One region of the Pseudorhodoferax sp. LjRoot39 genome, then DNA from elsewhere that is predicted to be linked to it. Evidence: predicted binding sites of a transcription regulator. Region 1 holds the regulator's gene; the other holds the start of a gene.

Region 1 (7,802 bases):
CCGCACGCCGGTCCGCAGGGCGGGTGGTTGCAGGTGCAGACCGCACGCGCCGCAGAACCGGCCAGCCAGCATGCCGACTTGCTGGCCGAGCGCCTGCCGGATGCGGCACCGCTGCCCTGGCTGCAAGGCGGCCAGACGCTGGCGGTGGAGGGCCGCTGGCTGGTCGCCCGCGGCCTGGCGCAGCCGCCGGCCAGCCCCGTGCCGGACACCCTGGCCTACGCCGCACTGCCGGTGGGCGCGCCCTGAGCCCGATGTGTAACCGGTCGGCGCGATGGCGCCACCTAAAATCCCGCGGATGTTCTCCGTCAAACAAGAATTGCTGGCCGCGCTGGGCGCCGCGCTGGAGCAGGTTTCCCCCGGCGCCGGCGCCCGCGCGGCCTTCGAAACGCCCAAGGTCGCCGCCCACGGCGACCTGGCCTGCACCGCGGCCATGCAGCTGGCCAAGCCGCTCAAGCTCAACCCGCGCCAGCTCGGCGAGCAGTTGCGCACCGCGCTGCTGGCGCAGCCGGCCGTGGCGCAATGGGTCGCGGCCATCGACATCGCCGGTCCTGGCTTCCTGAACCTCAAGCTCAAGCCCGAGGCCAGGCAGCAGGTGGTGCGCGAGGTGCTGGCCCAGGGCGAGCGCTTCGGCATGCAGCCGGCCAACGGCCGCAAGGTGCTGGTGGAGTTCGTCTCTGCCAACCCGACCGGCCCGCTGCACGTGGGCCACGGCCGCCAGGCGGCGCTGGGCGACGCGATCTGCAACCTGTACCAGTCGCAGGGCTGGGACGTGTGGCGCGAGTTCTACTACAACGACGCCGGCGTGCAGATCGCCACGCTGACCAACTCCACGCAGCTGCGCGCCAGGGGCGTCAAGCCCGGCGATGCCGGCTGGCCCGAGGCCGCCTACAACGGCGACTACATCGGCGACATCGCCACCGACTTCCTCGCGAAGAAGACCGTCAAGGCCGACGACCGCGAAGTGACCGCCAGCGGCGACGTGGACGACCTCGATTCGGTGCGCGAATTCGCGGTGGCCTACCTGCGCCGCGAGCAGGACCTGGACCTCAAGGCCTTCCAGGTGCGCTTCGACAATTTCTACCTGGAGTCCAGCCTGTACACCTCGGGCCGCGTCGATGCCGCCGTGGCGCGCATGCAGGCCTCCGGCAAGACCTACGAGCAGGACGGCGCGCTGTGGCTCAAGTCCACCGACTACGGCGACGACAAGGACCGCGTGATGCGCAAGTCCGAGGGCGGCTACACCTACTTCGTGCCCGACGTGGCCTACCACATCGCCAAGTGGGAGCGCGGCTTCACCAAGGTCGTCAACATCCAGGGAACGGACCACCACGGCACCATCGCCCGCGTGCGCGCCGGCCTGCAGGCGGCCAATGTCGGCATCCCCGAGGGCTACCCCGACTACGTGCTGCACACCATGGTGCGCGTCATGCGCGGCGGCCAGGAGGTCAAGATCTCCAAGCGCGCCGGCAGCTACGTGACGCTGCGCGACCTGATCGAGTGGACCAGCAAGGACGCCGTGCGCTTCTTCCTGCTGAGCCGCAAGCCGGACACCGAGTACGTGTTCGACGTCGACCTGGCCATCGCCCAGAGCAACGACAACCCGGTCTACTACGTGCAGTACGCCCATGCGCGCATCTGCTCGGTGCTGGCGGCCTGGGGCGGCGACCGCGCCAGCCTGGCCGGTGCCGACCTGTCGGCGCTGCAGAGCCCGCAGGCCGATGCGCTGATGCAGCTGCTGGCCAGGTACCCCGACATGCTGACCAGCGCGGCGACGGATTTCGCGCCGCACGACGTGAGCTTCTACCTGCGCGAGCTGGCCTCCTGCTACCACAGCTACTACGACGCCGAGCGCATCCTGGTCGACGAGCCGGCCGTGCGCACCGCGCGTGTGGCGCTGGTCGCGGCCACGGCGCAGGTGCTGCACAACGGCCTGGCGCAACTGGGCGTGAGCGCGCCCGAGAAGATGTGACACCCCGATGACGCAAGCACAACAACGCAAGCGGCCGGCGGCCAAGTCCGGCGCCAAGGTGGGGCGGGGACAGACCGGCGGCACCATCATCGGCTTCATCGCCGGCGTGGTCGTGGGCCTGGTGGCGGCGCTGGCCATGGCGGTCTACGTGACCAAGGTGCCGGTGCCCTTCATGAGCGGCAAGACCCCGTCGGGCCGGCCGGTCGACGACGACGCCGAGACGCGCAAGAACCAGAACTGGGACCCGAACGCGCCGCTGCACGGTCGCAATCCGGCACGCCCGGCGGCACCCGCGTCCGTGCCCGCAGCCACGCCGGTGCCGCCGCCCGCGGTGGCCACGCCGGCCCCCGCTCCCGCACCACGCGTGGACAGTGCGCCTGCCACGGCGCGGCCTGCCGCGCCCTCGGCCGATCCACTCGGCGACCTGGCGCGCGCCCGCGCGGGCGGCACGCCCGCGCCCGCCGCGGCCCCGGCGGCAGACCCGTTCGACTACTTCGTCCAGGCCGGTGCCTTCCGCACGGCCGACGATGCCGAAGCCCAGCGCGCGCGCCTGGCCATGATGGGCCTGGAAGCCCGGGTGACCGAGCGCGAGCAGGCCGGGCGCACCGTCTACCGCGTGCGCATGGGCCCCTACCGTTCCCGCGAGGAAGCCGAACGCACCAAGGCGCGGCTGGACGGCACGGGTGCCGATTCGGCCCTGGTGCGCGTGCAGCGCTGAAGCCCCTTGCGGATTGAAACTTTTTGCGACCGATGCCGGTCACACCGGCCCTAGGAGTGAAACCAATGAAACGTCGTGAGTTCTCGAAAGCCGGCCTGGCCGTGTCCGCACTGGGCCTGACCCAGGCCCCCGCCGTGTGGGCGCAAGCCAAGGCCGGCACCGACTACCTGGTGCTGGACAAGCCAGCCGGCACCGAAGCCCCGGCAGGCAAGATCGAGGTGGTCGAGTTCTTCTGGTACGCCTGCCCGCACTGCAACGCCTTCGAGCCGGCGCTGGAGTCCTGGGTCAAGCAACTGCCCAAGGACGTGGCCTTCCGCCGCGCGCCCGTGGCCTTCCGCAACGACTTCGTGCCGCTGCAAAAGCTCTATTACGCGCTGGAAGCACTGGGCAAGGTCGACGACCTGCACCGCAAGGCCTTCTACGCCATCCACGTGGACAAGCAGCGCCTGAACACCGACGACACCGTGATCGCCTGGGCTGCCAGCCAGGGCCTGGACAAGGCCAAGTTCACCGAGGTCTACAACTCGTTCAACGTCGCCACCAAGGTGCGCAAGGCCACCCAGCTGCAGGACGCCTACAAGCTGGCCGGCGTGCCCGCCATCGGCATCAACGGCCGCTACTACACCGACGGCACGCTGGCGCAGAACATGAACCGCGCCCTCACGGTCACGGACCAACTGATCGTCGAGCAGCGCGGCAAGGCCAAGTCGTAGACTGCGGCGATATTGCACTGCACAATGGCCCGCATCAGCGGGCCATGTCGTTTTTGCATTCGCTCACGCCCGCTACAATGGCCGAGCAAGATTCGTGCCTTTCATGAAACCCACCACCGCCTCCTTCCTCGTCAGCCTGGCCCTTGCCCTGTCTTCCGGACTGGCGCTGGCCGAACGTGCCGACCGCGACAAGCCCATGAACGTCGAGGCCGATGCCATGCGCTACGACGACCTCAAGCAGGTCAATGTGTTCACGGGCCGCGTGGTCGTGACCAAGGGCACGATCCTGGCGCGCGGCGCGCGCGTGGAGGTGCGCAAGGACGCCCAGGGCTACCAGTTCGCCACCATCACCGCGGCGCCGGGCGAGCTGGCCTACTACCGCGAAAAGCGCGAAGGTGTGGACGAGTATGTCGAGGGCCAGGGCGAGGTGATCGACTACGACGGCAAGGCCGACAAGGTCATCTTCACCCGCCGCGCCGTGATGCGCCGCTTCGTCGGCAGCACCATGAACGACGAGGTGACGGGCAACGTCATCGTCTACAACAACGTGACCGAGGTCTTCACCGTCGATGCGGCCAAGCCCGGCAGCACCAACCCCGACGCACGCGTGCGCGCCATGCTGTCGCCGGCGCCATCGGCCAGCGCGCCCAAGGCCCCGGCACAGCCGAGCGCGCCGCTCAAGCCCAGCACCCGGCTCGGCAGCACGGAGAAGAACTGAGGTGGGGGCCGCGGACAGTGCTTTCGGCGAGGTGGGTGGCAGCCGCCTGGTGGCGCGCCAGCTGGAGAAATCGTACGGCAGCCGCAAGGTGGTGCACGACGTCTCGCTGACCGTCAACAAGGGTGAGGTCGTGGGCCTGCTGGGCCCCAATGGCGCGGGCAAGACCACCTCCTTCTACATGATCGTGGGCCTGGTGCGGGCCGATGGCGGCCACATCGCCATCGACGGCCAGTCGGTCGAGCACATGCCGATCCACCGGCGTTCCAGCCTGGGCCTGTCCTACCTGCCGCAGGAGGCCTCGATCTTCCGCAAGCTGACGGTCGAGGAGAACGTGCGCGCCGTGCTGGAACTGCAGCGCACGCCCGAGGGCAAGACGCTCACCCGCAAGGAGATCGAAGCGCGCCTGACCGGCCTCTTGCAGGACCTGCGCGTGGACCACCTGCGCGACTCCTCGGCGCTGTCGCTGTCCGGCGGTGAGCGCCGGCGCGTGGAGATCGCGCGCGCGCTGGCCACGCAGCCGCGCTTCATCCTGCTGGACGAGCCCTTCGCCGGCATCGACCCGATCGCCGTGATCGAGATCCAGCGCATCGTGAGCTTCCTCAAGGGCCGTGGCATCGGCGTGCTGATCACCGACCACAACGTGCGCGAGACGCTGGGCATCTGCGACCACGCCTACATCATCAGTGAAGGCCGGGTGCTGGCCAAGGGCACGCCCGCGGAGATCGTCGACAACGCCGAAGTGCGCCGGGTCTACCTCGGCGAGCACTTCCGGATGTAAGGCCCCCCGCCCCGATGAAGCAAGGCCTTTCGCTCCGCGTCTCCCAGCACCTGGCACTGACCCCGCAGCTGCAGCAGTCGATCCGGCTGCTGCAGCTGTCCACGCTGGAGCTGTCGCAGGAGGTCGAGCAGATGCTCGACGAGAACCCGTTCCTGGAGCAATCCATGGACGAGGCGCCGGGCGAGGACTTCGGCCTGGCCCAGGCCGACACCCCGGTGCGCGAGGAAGACCGCGACACCGAGGCCGTGCTGTCCAGCGGGTTGGACTACGCCACCGAGGCGCCGGCCGAGAACCGCAACGAATCCGAATCGCCGCTGACCGGACAGGCCGACGAGCACGATTGGGGCGGCGATGGCACCCACGACGTGGCGCCCGACGACGGCGAGTGGGGCGGTGATGCGCTGCCGCGCAACGGCGCCACGCAGGGCGAGGACGGCGAGGCCGATGCCACCGAGCTGGCGCGCAGCCAGGAGTCGCTCACCAGCTTCCTGCACCGCCAGGCGTTGTCGCTGCGCCTGTCCGAGGAGGACACGGCCGCGCTGCGCTTCCTGATCGAGTCGCTCAACGAGGACGGCTACCTCGAAGACAGCCTGGAAGAGCTCGCCGCCGGTTTCGCCGGCGACGACCCCGAGGCGCACGAGGAACTCGTGCACCGCTTCACCGTGGCCCTGCGCCTGCTGCAGAACCTGGAGCCGCCCGGCGTGGGCGCGCGCAACCTGGGCGAATGCCTGGCGCTGCAGATCCGCGCCCTGCCCGAGGACGAGGTGCCGCCCCCGCTGCGGCGCACGGCGCTGCGCATGTGCCGCCAGTCCATGGACCTGCTGGCGCGGCGCGACCTGCGCCGCCTGGCCAACCTGTGCGGCGACAACGAAGCCGGCATCAAGGCCGCGCTGGCGCTGATCACGCGGCTGGAGCCCAAGCCCGGCCGCAAGTTCGTCGACGTGGAGCGCAATGTCATCGTGCCCGACGTCATCGTCGTCAAGAGCGGCCGCGGCGCCAACGTGCGCTTCCGTGCCCAGCTCAACGCCGACGTGATGCCGCGCCTGCGCGTGCACGACATCTACGCCAACGCGCTCAAACAGCACCGCGGCGGCGGCCGCGAGGCCTCCGACACCGCCGCGCTGCAGCAGCGCCTGCAGGAGGCGCGCTGGTTCATCAAGAACATCCAGCAGCGCTTCGACACCATCCTGCGCGTGTCCAACGCCATCGTCGAGCGGCAGAAGAACTTCTTCACGCACGGTGCGCTGGCCATGCGCCCGCTGGTGCTGCGCGAGATTGCCGACGAGCTGGGCCTGCACGAATCCACCATCAGCCGCGTGACCACGGCCAAGTACATGGCCACGCCCTTCGGCACCTTCGAGCTCAAGTACTTCTTCGGTTCCTCGCTGGGCACCGAGACCGGCGGCAACGCCTCGAGCACGGCCGTGCGCGCACTGATCAAGCAGTTCGTCACGGCCGAGGACAGCAAGAAGCCGCTGTCGGACAGCCAGCTCTCCGAGATGCTCAAGGAGCAGGGCATCGAGTGCGCACGCCGCACCGTCGCCAAGTACCGCGAAGCCCTGCGCATCGCCCCCACCAACCTGCGCAAAGCGCTGTGATGAGTCCACCCCGTTTGGATGGCTCACTGCGTGTAGCCATCCCATCCCCCTCCAGGGGCGCCGCCAGCGGCCGGGCAGAGCCCGTTCCGCGGCGTCTGCTGGCATGGCCTGCTCCGCGGCCTTCTGAACCGCGCTGTGCAAGCCGACCTTGTGCTTGGCACGCGGCGCGCGGCGCCATGGAGCACTGAAATGCAAAACCTGCGCTTGTTCCTGCCCTGTGCGGCAGGTGTCGAAGCCATGCTGGCCGACGAGGCCGCGCGCATCGCCGGCGCGCCCGTCCAGGCCCGCCGTGCCGGCGTTCGGCTGACCGCCTCCTGGCGCGACGCCATGCGGCTGAACCTGCACAGCCGGCTGTGCCAGCGCGTGCTGATCGAGTTGGCCCACGGCGACTACCGCCAGGAGCAGGATCTCTATGCGATCGCCTCCAACGTCGCCTGGGAAGCCTGGTTCACGCCGCGCCAGAGCTTCAAGATCGAACTCACGGCGCAGCACAGCCCGCTGCAGAGCCTGAACTTCGCCGCGCTGCGCATCAAGGACGCCATCGCCGACCGCTTCCGCGACAAGACCGGTTCGCGGCCTGACGTGGACACGCGCTTTCCCCAGGTGCGCGTCTACGCCCACCTGACCACCGACCGGCTGCAGCTGTACATCGACAGTTCCGGCGAGCCGCTGTTCAAGCGCGGCTGGCGCGAAGACAAGGGCGACGCCCCGCTCAAGGAAACCCTGGCCGCCGCCATGCTCGCGGCCAGCGGCTGGGACGCCCAGACGCCGCTGTACGACCCCTGCTGCGGCAGCGGCACCATCGCCATCGAGGCCGCGCAGATCGCCTGCGGCATCGCGCCGGGCCTGAACCGGCGCTTCGGCTTCGAGCGGCTGGCGCCGTTCCAGGCGCATGTCTGGGCTGCACTGCGCGAGGACGCCCAGGCCGCCCAGCACGCCCCGACGACCACCGTGTTCGGCAGCGACGTGGCCCACCGCATGGTCGACTTCGCGCAGCGCAACGCCCAGCGCGCCGGTGTCGCCGCGGCCGTGCAGCTGCGCGGTGGCGACGCGCTGCAGCGCATGCCCCCGGCCGAGGCCGGCACCATGCTGCTGAACCCGCCCTACGGCGAGCGCATCGCCGTGGCCGGCGTGGCCGGCAGCCGGCTCGGACAAGCGCAGCGTGGTGGCCGCGAAACCGCGCAGACGGACGACGGTGGCGACTTCTTTCCGCAGCTGGCCACCCACTGGAAGCGCAACTACGCGGGCTGGACGGCCTGGGTGCTGACGCCGGACGCCAAGCTGCCCAGCCGCATGCGCCTGAAGGAA
Region 2 (7,802 bases), 5.9 Mb from region 1:
GCACGGCGCCCAGCAGCGGGTTGCCGGTGTTGACCGTCACGCTGACGGCGAAGGCCGCCGCCAGCGCCAGGATGGCACCGGCCATGTAGGAGCGGATCAGCGTGTCGCGCGTGGACATCAGCAGCTTGGATTCACCGGCGTCGACCATCTTGGTCACGAATTCGGTGGGGGCGAGGTAGGCCATGGCGTTTCCTTGTGTGTTTCAGTTCAGGGCCACGAACACGCGGCCGTTGTCGACGCGTACGGCGTGCACGCCGACGGAGTGCTCGGGCGCCTCCAGGCATTCGCCGGTGGCCAGGTCGAAGTGGTTCTTGTAGAGCGGCGAGGCGACGACGATGCGCTCGCCCAGGCTGCCGATCAGCCCGCGGGCGAGCACGCTGGCGCCCGACTTGGGGTCGATGTTGTCGATGGCGAAGAAGCGGTCCTCGCCGAGGCGGAACACGGCCACGTGGCGGTCTTCGACGAGCGCGCAGACGCCGGTGTGGGGCACGATGTCGTCTGCCTTGCAGACGGCGGTCCAGTTCAGGGTCTTGGTCAGCATGGTGGTGCTCCTCAAATGGTCTCGGCGGTGTCGCGTTCATCCTGGCGCGCCGGCCGGATCTGGCCGCGCTCCTTCACGAACACGATGCGCTGGTCGGGCTGGTCGCTGTTCACAAAACTCTTGAAGCGCTGGCGCACGGCCGGGTCGGTCACGGCGCTCTTCCACTCGCACTGGTAGGTGTCGACCACGTGCTGCATCTGCGCCTCGAGTTCGGCGCCGATGCCGAGCGAGTCCTCGATCAGCACCTGCTTCAGGTAGTCCAGCCCGCCCTCCAGGCTCTCGCGCCAGGTGCTGGTGCGCTGCAGCCGGTCGGCCGTGCGCACGTAGAACATCAGGAAGCGGTCGACCAGCGCGATCAGCGCGTCCTTGCTCAGGTCGCTCGCGATCAGTTCGGCATGGCGCGGCTTCATGCCGCCGTTGCCGCAGACATACAGGTTCCAGCCCTTGTCGGTGGCGATGATGCCCACGTCCTTGCCCTGGGCCTCGGCGCATTCGCGCGTGCAGCCCGAGACGCCGAACTTGATCTTGTGCGGCGCGCGCAGGCCCTTGTAGCGGTTCTCGATCTGCACGGCCAGGCCCACGGAATCGTCCACGCCGTAGCGGCACCAGGTGCTGCCCACGCAGCTCTTCACGGTGCGCAGGCTCTTGCCGTAGGCGTGGCCGCTCTCGAAGCCGGCGGCGATCAGTTCCTCCCAGATCAGCGGCAACTGCTCCAGCCGCGCGCCGAACATGTCCACGCGCGCGCCGCCCGTGACCTTGGTGTAGAGGCCGTACTTCTTGGCCACCTGGCCCACGGCGATCAGGCCGTCGGGCGTGACCTCGCCGCCCGGCATGCGCGGCACCACGGAGTAGGTGCCGTCCTTCTGGATGTTGCCGAGGAAGTAGTCGTTGCTGTCCTGCAGCTTGGCGAGCTGGGGCTTCAGCACGAACTCGTTCCAGATGGAGGCCAGCACGCTGGCGGCCACGGGCTTGCAGATGTCGCAGCCCAGGCCCTTGCCGTGCTTGGCGAGCAGCTCGTCGAAGGTCTTGATCTGGCCCACGCGCACCAGGTGGTAGATCTCCTGGCGCGAGTAGGCGAAGTGTTCGCAGACATGGTTGTTGACGGCCATGCCGCGGCGCGCCATCTCGAACTTCATGACCTGGGTGACCAGCGGCACGCAGCCGCCGCAGGTGGCGCCGGCCTTGGTGCAGGCTTTCAGGTCCGCCACGGTGCAGGCGCCTTCGCCGACGGCCGCGCAGATCTGGCCCTTGCTGACGCTGTTGCACGAGCAGATCTGCGCCGTGTCGGGCAGGGCTTCCACGCCCAGGCCGGGCTTGGCCTTGCCGTCGCTGGAGGGCAGGATCATGAACTCGGGATCGTCGGGCAGGGCCAGGCCGTTGAGCGCGGTCTGCAGCAGCGTGCCGTATTCGTCGGCATTGCCCACCAGCACCGCGCCCAGCAGCTTCTTGCCGTCCTCGCTGACGACGATCTTCTTGTAGATCTGCTTGCGCTCGTCGACGAAGTGGTAGGAGCAGGCACCCGGCGTCTTGCCCTGCGCGTCGCCGATGCTGGCCACGTCCACGCCCATGAGCTTGAGCTTGGTGCTCATGTCGGCGCCGGTGAAGGCCGCCGTAGCATCGCCCAGCACATGGCGTGCAGCCACGCGGGCCATGTCGTAGCCCGGCGCGACCAGGCCGAACACCTGCTCGTTCCACGACGCGCATTCGCCGATGGCGTAGACGTCGTGGTCGCTGGTGCGGCAGTGGTTGTCGATGACCACGCCACCACGCGGGCCGATGGCCAGCACGCACTGGCGCGCCAGGTCGTCGCGCGGGCGGATGCCGGCGGAGAACACGATCATGTCGGTCTCCAGGTGTGTGCCGTCGGCGAAGACCAGGCGGTGGCGCGCCGTGGCGCCGTCGACGATCTCGGTGGTGTTGCGGCCCGTGTGCACCTGCACGCCCAGCGCCTCGATCTTCTTGCGCAAGGTGCGGCCGCCGCCTTCGTCCACCTGCACGGTCATGAGTCGCGGGGCGAACTCCACCACATGCGTCTGCAAACCCATGTCGCGCAGCGCCTTGGCGCACTCCAGGCCCAGCAGGCCGCCGCCGATGACCACGCCGCTGGCCGACCTGGCGCCGGAGGCCTGCATGGCCTCCAGGTCCTCGATGGTGCGGTAGACGTGGCAGCCGGGGCGGTCGCGGCCTGGCACGCCGGGCACGAAGGGGTTGGAACCGGTGGCCAGCACCAGCTTGTCGTAGGGGACGACTTCGCCGTCGGCGGTGGTCACGGTCTTGTTGCGGCGTTCCACGGCCGCTGCGCGGGCGGCCAGACGCAGTGTGAAGCCGGTCTTCTCGAAGAAGCCGGGCTCCACCAGCGAAAGCGCGTCGGCGGTCTTGCCGCTGAAGAACTCCGAAAGGTGCACGCGGTCGTAGGCCGCGCGCGGCTCCTCGCAGAGCACGGTGACCTGCAGGTCGGGCTGGCCGCTCTCGGCCAGGCTCTCGAGGAATTTGTGGCCCACCATTCCGTGGCCGACGACGACGATCTTCATGCGCTTGCGCTCCTGGCTGCGGACGGGTCGCGGCGCAGGTAGCGCTTCGGCCAGCCCTGGCGGGTGGCGCTTGTGCGCTCCGCCGGTTGGATGGAACACCGCCTGCGCGCAGCCCGGTCGGGCTGCCAGCAGGCAGAGGTTCCGCCACCGTTGGCGGAGAGTCGGGCGGAAATGGAACCGCCCTGTCCCCCGGCTACGGCGCCGAGGGGCAAGGCAGTTGTTGCAATTGACGTGCCAGTCGCTGTTTCAATGGAATCAACGACTTGCGCAGGAGCGCTGGCAGCGCGTCAGCGCGCATGGTGCACGCTGGGCCCCAAGTTGGGGCATCCCCGGGCGGACATGGGCCAGCCTGGGGCAATGCCTCACGGCATGACAGGACTGATCTTGGCGCCCTGCAGTGCCACGCCGGCTTCCAGGCCGGCATTGGTCAGCACGTAGCCGACCACGGGCTGGCGGATGGTGTTGCTGTCGATCTGGCCGTTGGCACCCACGGTGGCCAGGGCCACGGTGGCGTCGGCACCCACGGTCCAGCCCTTGCTGGCGCGGAACTTCTCCAGCGCATCGCGCGTGCTGAACACATAGATCACGGCGCGCGACTGGGCGCCGGCCTGCCAGCCGACCGAGCCGGCCGTGGTGCTGTAGTAGCCCACCGTGCGGCTGCCTTCGCGCAATGCGCCGCGGCCGTATTCGGCGCCCAGCCCCAGGCTGGCGCTGATCACGGACGGGAACACCAGCGTGGCGGCCGAGCGCGCCACGAGTTCGCGCGAGCCCGGCACGGTGTTGTAGAGCTTGGACAGGGCCGCGTCGACGTCGGCATCGATGGCATGTCGCGCCGACGAAGGCGTGCTGGCCGTGCCCGGTTTGGTGGTCGTGCAGCCGACGAAGGCGAGGCTGCAGGCGGTCAGCAGGGCGGTGCCGGCGAGGGTGCGAAAGCGGTTGTTGTGCGTGTTGTGCATGGCGGTTCCTTGGTAGCTCCATCAGCCCGAAAGGGCGGGATGAATGCTAGTTCCGCCGCAGCGGCAAAGTCCCGGAGCGGGATGCCGGCCTACAGGCCGGTGGCACCGCATTCCTCAGGAAAACCCTGTAGAAATGGCGTGCAATTGTCTGAAATTCAGGCAATTGTGTTGTCTGAATTGTCAGTTGATGCCACGAAAGAAACATTGCAAGTCATTGAAAAAAAAGGATTGTTCTGGGTGGCATGGACTGTGCAATTTCCAGGCACCACACATTTGGAGACTACGCCATGAACCGTCGCCGTCTGGCACGCCTGTCAGCCATTGCCGCACTCGCACTGTGCGCCACCGCGAGCTTCGCCCAGTCCAAGGAAATCCGCATCGCCCACGTCTACGGCAAGACCGGCGCGCTGGAGGCTTATGGCAAGCAGACGCAGACCGGCTTCATGATGGGCCTGGACTACGCCACGGGCGGCACCATGGCCGTCAACGGCAAGAAGCTGGTGGTCCTGGAGAAGGACGACCAGGGCAAGCCCGACCTGGGCAAGTCGCTGCTGGCCACGGCCTATGCCGACGACAAGGCTGACCTGGCCGTGGGCACCACGGGATCGGGCGTGGCGCTGGCCATGCTGCCGGTGGCCGAGGAGTACAAGAAGGTGCTCATCGTCGAGCCGGCCGTGGCCGACTCGATCACGGGCGACAAGTGGAACAAGTACATCTTCCGCACCGGCCGCAACTCCAGCCAGGACGCCATCAGCAACGCCGTGGCGCTGGACAAGGAGGGCACCACCATCGTCACGCTGGCGCAGGACTGGGCCTTCGGCCGCGATGGCGTGAAGGCCTTCAAGGACGCGGTCAAGAAGGCCAAGGTCGGCCACGAGGAATACCTGCCGCCGACCACCACCGACTTCACGGCCGGCATCCAGCGCATCGTCGACCAGCTCAAGGACAAGCCGGGCCGCAAGGTGGTCTGGGTGGTCTGGGCCGGTGCCACCACGCCGTTCAACGCGCTGGCCGACGCCGACCTGCAAAAGCGCTTCGGCATCGAGGTGGCCACGGGCGGCAACATCCTGCCGGCCATGACGGCCTACAAGCGCTTCCCGGGCATGGAAGGCGCCACCTACTACTACTTCGGCCTGCCCAAGAACCCGGTCAACGAGGCCATGGTCGCGGCCCACTACAAGGAGTTCAAGACGCCGCCGGACTTCTTCACGGCCGGTGGCTTCTCCGCCGCGATGGCGGTGGTCACTGCCCTCAAGAAGACGGGCGGCGAGACCAACACGAACAAGCTCATCGCGGCCATGGAGGGCATGAGCTTCGATACACCCAAGGGCACGATGACCTTCCGCAAGGAAGACCACCAGGCCATGCAGAGCATGTACCACTTCCGCATCAAGCAGGACCCGGCCTTCGCCTGGGGCGTGCCGGAACTGGTGCGCGAGATCAAGCCTGAGGAAATGCAGGTTCCGGTCCGCAACAAGCGTTGATCGCGGCGTGCTGGAAACCCGAGACCTGACGGTCCGCTTCGGCGGACACGTCGCGGTGAATGCCGTCAGCTGCAGCTTCGCGCCGGGCACGCTGACGGCCATCGTCGGCCCCAACGGCGCGGGCAAGACCACCTACTTCAACCTGATCTCTGGTCAGCTCAAGGCCAGCGCGGGCACGGTGGCGCTGAATGGCCGCGAACTCTCGGGCCTGCCGCCCTCGGCACGCACGCGCGCGGGCCTGGGCCGGGCCTTCCAGCTCACCAACCTGTTTCCCAACCTCACGGTGCTGGAGAACGTGCGCCTGGCGGTGCAGGCCACGCAGGAAGGGCGGCACCGGCGCGGCCTGAACCTGTGGAGCATCTGGAGCGACCACCAGGGCCTGACGGCGCGCGCCGACGCCATCCTCGCCGAGGTGGCGTTGAAAGCCCGTGAACACGACACCGTGGCCAGCCTGCCGCACGGCGACCAGCGCAAGCTGGAGGTAGCGCTGCTGATGGCGCTGGAGCCCCAGGTCTTCATGTTCGACGAACCCACGGCCGGCATGAACGCGGCCGAGGCGCCCGTGATCCTGGACCTGATCCGCAAGCTCAAGCGCGACCGCAGCAAAACCATCCTGCTCGTGGAGCACAAGATGGACGTGGTGCGCGAACTGGCCGACCGGATCATCGTGCTGCACAACGGGCAGCTCGTGGCCGATGGCGACCCGGCGGAGGTCATCGCCTCGCCGATCGTGCAAGAGGCTTACCTCGGAGTGGCCAGGGCATGAACCTGTTGGAACTGAAGGACGTGCACACGCACATCGGCGCGTACCACATCCTGCATGGCGTGGACCTCGTGGTGCCCAAGGGCCAGGTCACCATGCTGCTGGGCCGCAACGGCGCCGGCAAGTCGACCACGCTGCGCACCGTCATGGGCCTGTGGCATGCGTCGCAGGGCCGGGTGGCGCTGGCGGGGCAGGACATCACGGCCACCAATACGCCGCAGATCGCCGCGCTGGGCGTGGCCTATGTGCCCGAGAACATGGGCATCTTCGCGGACCTCACGGTCAAGGAGAACATGCTGCTGGCCGCGCGCGCGGCCAAGCGTGCCGAGCAGATGGACCCGGCGCGGCTGCAGTGGATCTTCAAGATGTTCCCGGCGGTCGAGAAGTTCTGGAACCACCCCGCGGGCAAGTTGTCGGGCGGGCAGAAGCAGATGCTGGCCGTGGCGCGCGCCGTCGTCGAGCCGCGCCAGCTGCTGATCGTGGACGAGCCCAGCAAGGGCCTGGCGCCGGCCATCATCGACAACATGATCGATGCCTTCGCCGAGCTGAAGGGGCAGGGTGTGACCATCCTGCTCGTCGAGCAGAACCTGAACTTCGCGCGGCGGCTGGGCGACACCGTGGCCGTGATGGACAACGGCCGCGTCGTGCATGCCGGCGGCATGGCCGCGTTCTCGGCCGACGCGGTCTTGCAGCAGTCCTTGCTGGGACTTGCCATATGAACAACTTTGACTGGAAACCCCTGGCCCTGGTGCCGGTGCTCGCGCTGCTGGCCTTGCCACTGGTCGGCTCGCCTTCGACCTGGCTCACGCTCACGGTCGCGGGCCTGGCCATGGGCATGATCGTCTTCATCATCGCCTCGGGCCTGACCCTGGTGTTCGGCCTCATGGACGTGCTGAACTTCGGCCACGGCCTGTTCATCGCCATCGGCGCCTTCGTCGCCAGCAGCGTGCTGGGCCTGATGGGCGACTGGACCGGCTCGCAGGAACTCTGGCGCAACCTGGTGGCCGTGTTCCCGGCCATGCTCGTGGCCATGGCGGTGGCGGCCGCCGTCGGCCTGGCCTTCGAGCGCTTCATCGTGCGGCCGGTCTACGGCCAGCACTTGAAGCAGATCCTCATCACCATGGGCGGCATGATCATCGGCGAGGAGTTCATCAAGATGGTCTGGGGGCCGGCGCAGATCCCGCTGCCCTTGCCCGAAGCCTTGCGCGGCTCCCTGTTCTTCGGCGAGGCCGCCATCAGCAAATACCGGCTGCTGGCCGTGGCCGTGGGCGCCGTGGTGTTCGTGGCGCTTGCCTGGACCTTGGCGCGCACCAAGATCGGCTTGCTGATCCGCGCCGGCGTGCAGGACCGTGAAATGGTCGAGTCGCTGGGCTACCGCATCGGCCGGCTGTTCATCGGCGTGTTCGTGGCCGGCAGTGCGCTGGCGGGCCTGGGCGGCGTGATGTGGGGCCTGTTCCAGCAGAACCTGGTCCCGCAGATGGGCGCGCAGGTCAATGTGCTGATCTTCATCGTCATCATCATCGGGGG

What was found. Region 1 encodes sigma-54, which starts transcription at its own class of promoters, with help from an activator protein. Its sites were predicted from a motif close to TGGCANGNAANCTGCTTT; they were not measured.
Region 2: the regulator sigma-54 is predicted to act here: its motif matches at 3,292-3,309, upstream of nirB (nitrite reductase large subunit NirB).

What each region holds. Positions count from the first base shown of each region.
Region 1 covers NZ_CAXUQL020000001.1:543,118-550,919, reverse strand. The annotation lists gene ACSQ4M_RS02575 (hypothetical protein) at 1-246, shown strand, start outside; gene argS (arginine--tRNA ligase) at 296-1,969, shown strand; gene ACSQ4M_RS02565 (SPOR domain-containing protein) at 2,028-2,687, shown strand; gene ACSQ4M_RS02560 (thiol:disulfide interchange protein DsbA/DsbL) at 2,753-3,400, shown strand; gene lptA (lipopolysaccharide transport periplasmic protein LptA) at 3,504-4,118, shown strand; gene lptB (LPS export ABC transporter ATP-binding protein) at 4,120-4,896, shown strand; gene ACSQ4M_RS02545 (RNA polymerase factor sigma-54) at 4,911-6,494, shown strand; gene ACSQ4M_RS02540 (THUMP domain-containing class I SAM-dependent RNA methyltransferase) at 6,684-7,802, shown strand, end outside.
Region 2 covers NZ_CAXUQL020000001.1:6,407,447-6,415,248, reverse strand. The annotation lists gene ACSQ4M_RS30010 (formate/nitrite transporter family protein) at 1-184, opposite strand, end outside; gene nirD (nitrite reductase small subunit NirD) at 203-541, opposite strand; gene nirB (nitrite reductase large subunit NirB) at 553-3,072, opposite strand; gene ACSQ4M_RS29995 (BPSL1445 family SYLF domain-containing lipoprotein) at 3,435-4,028, opposite strand; gene ACSQ4M_RS29990 (hypothetical protein) at 4,167-4,319, shown strand; gene ACSQ4M_RS29985 (substrate-binding domain-containing protein) at 4,316-5,512, shown strand; gene ACSQ4M_RS29980 (ABC transporter ATP-binding protein) at 5,520-6,278, shown strand; gene ACSQ4M_RS29975 (ABC transporter ATP-binding protein) at 6,275-6,994, shown strand; gene ACSQ4M_RS29970 (branched-chain amino acid ABC transporter permease) at 6,991-7,802, shown strand, end outside.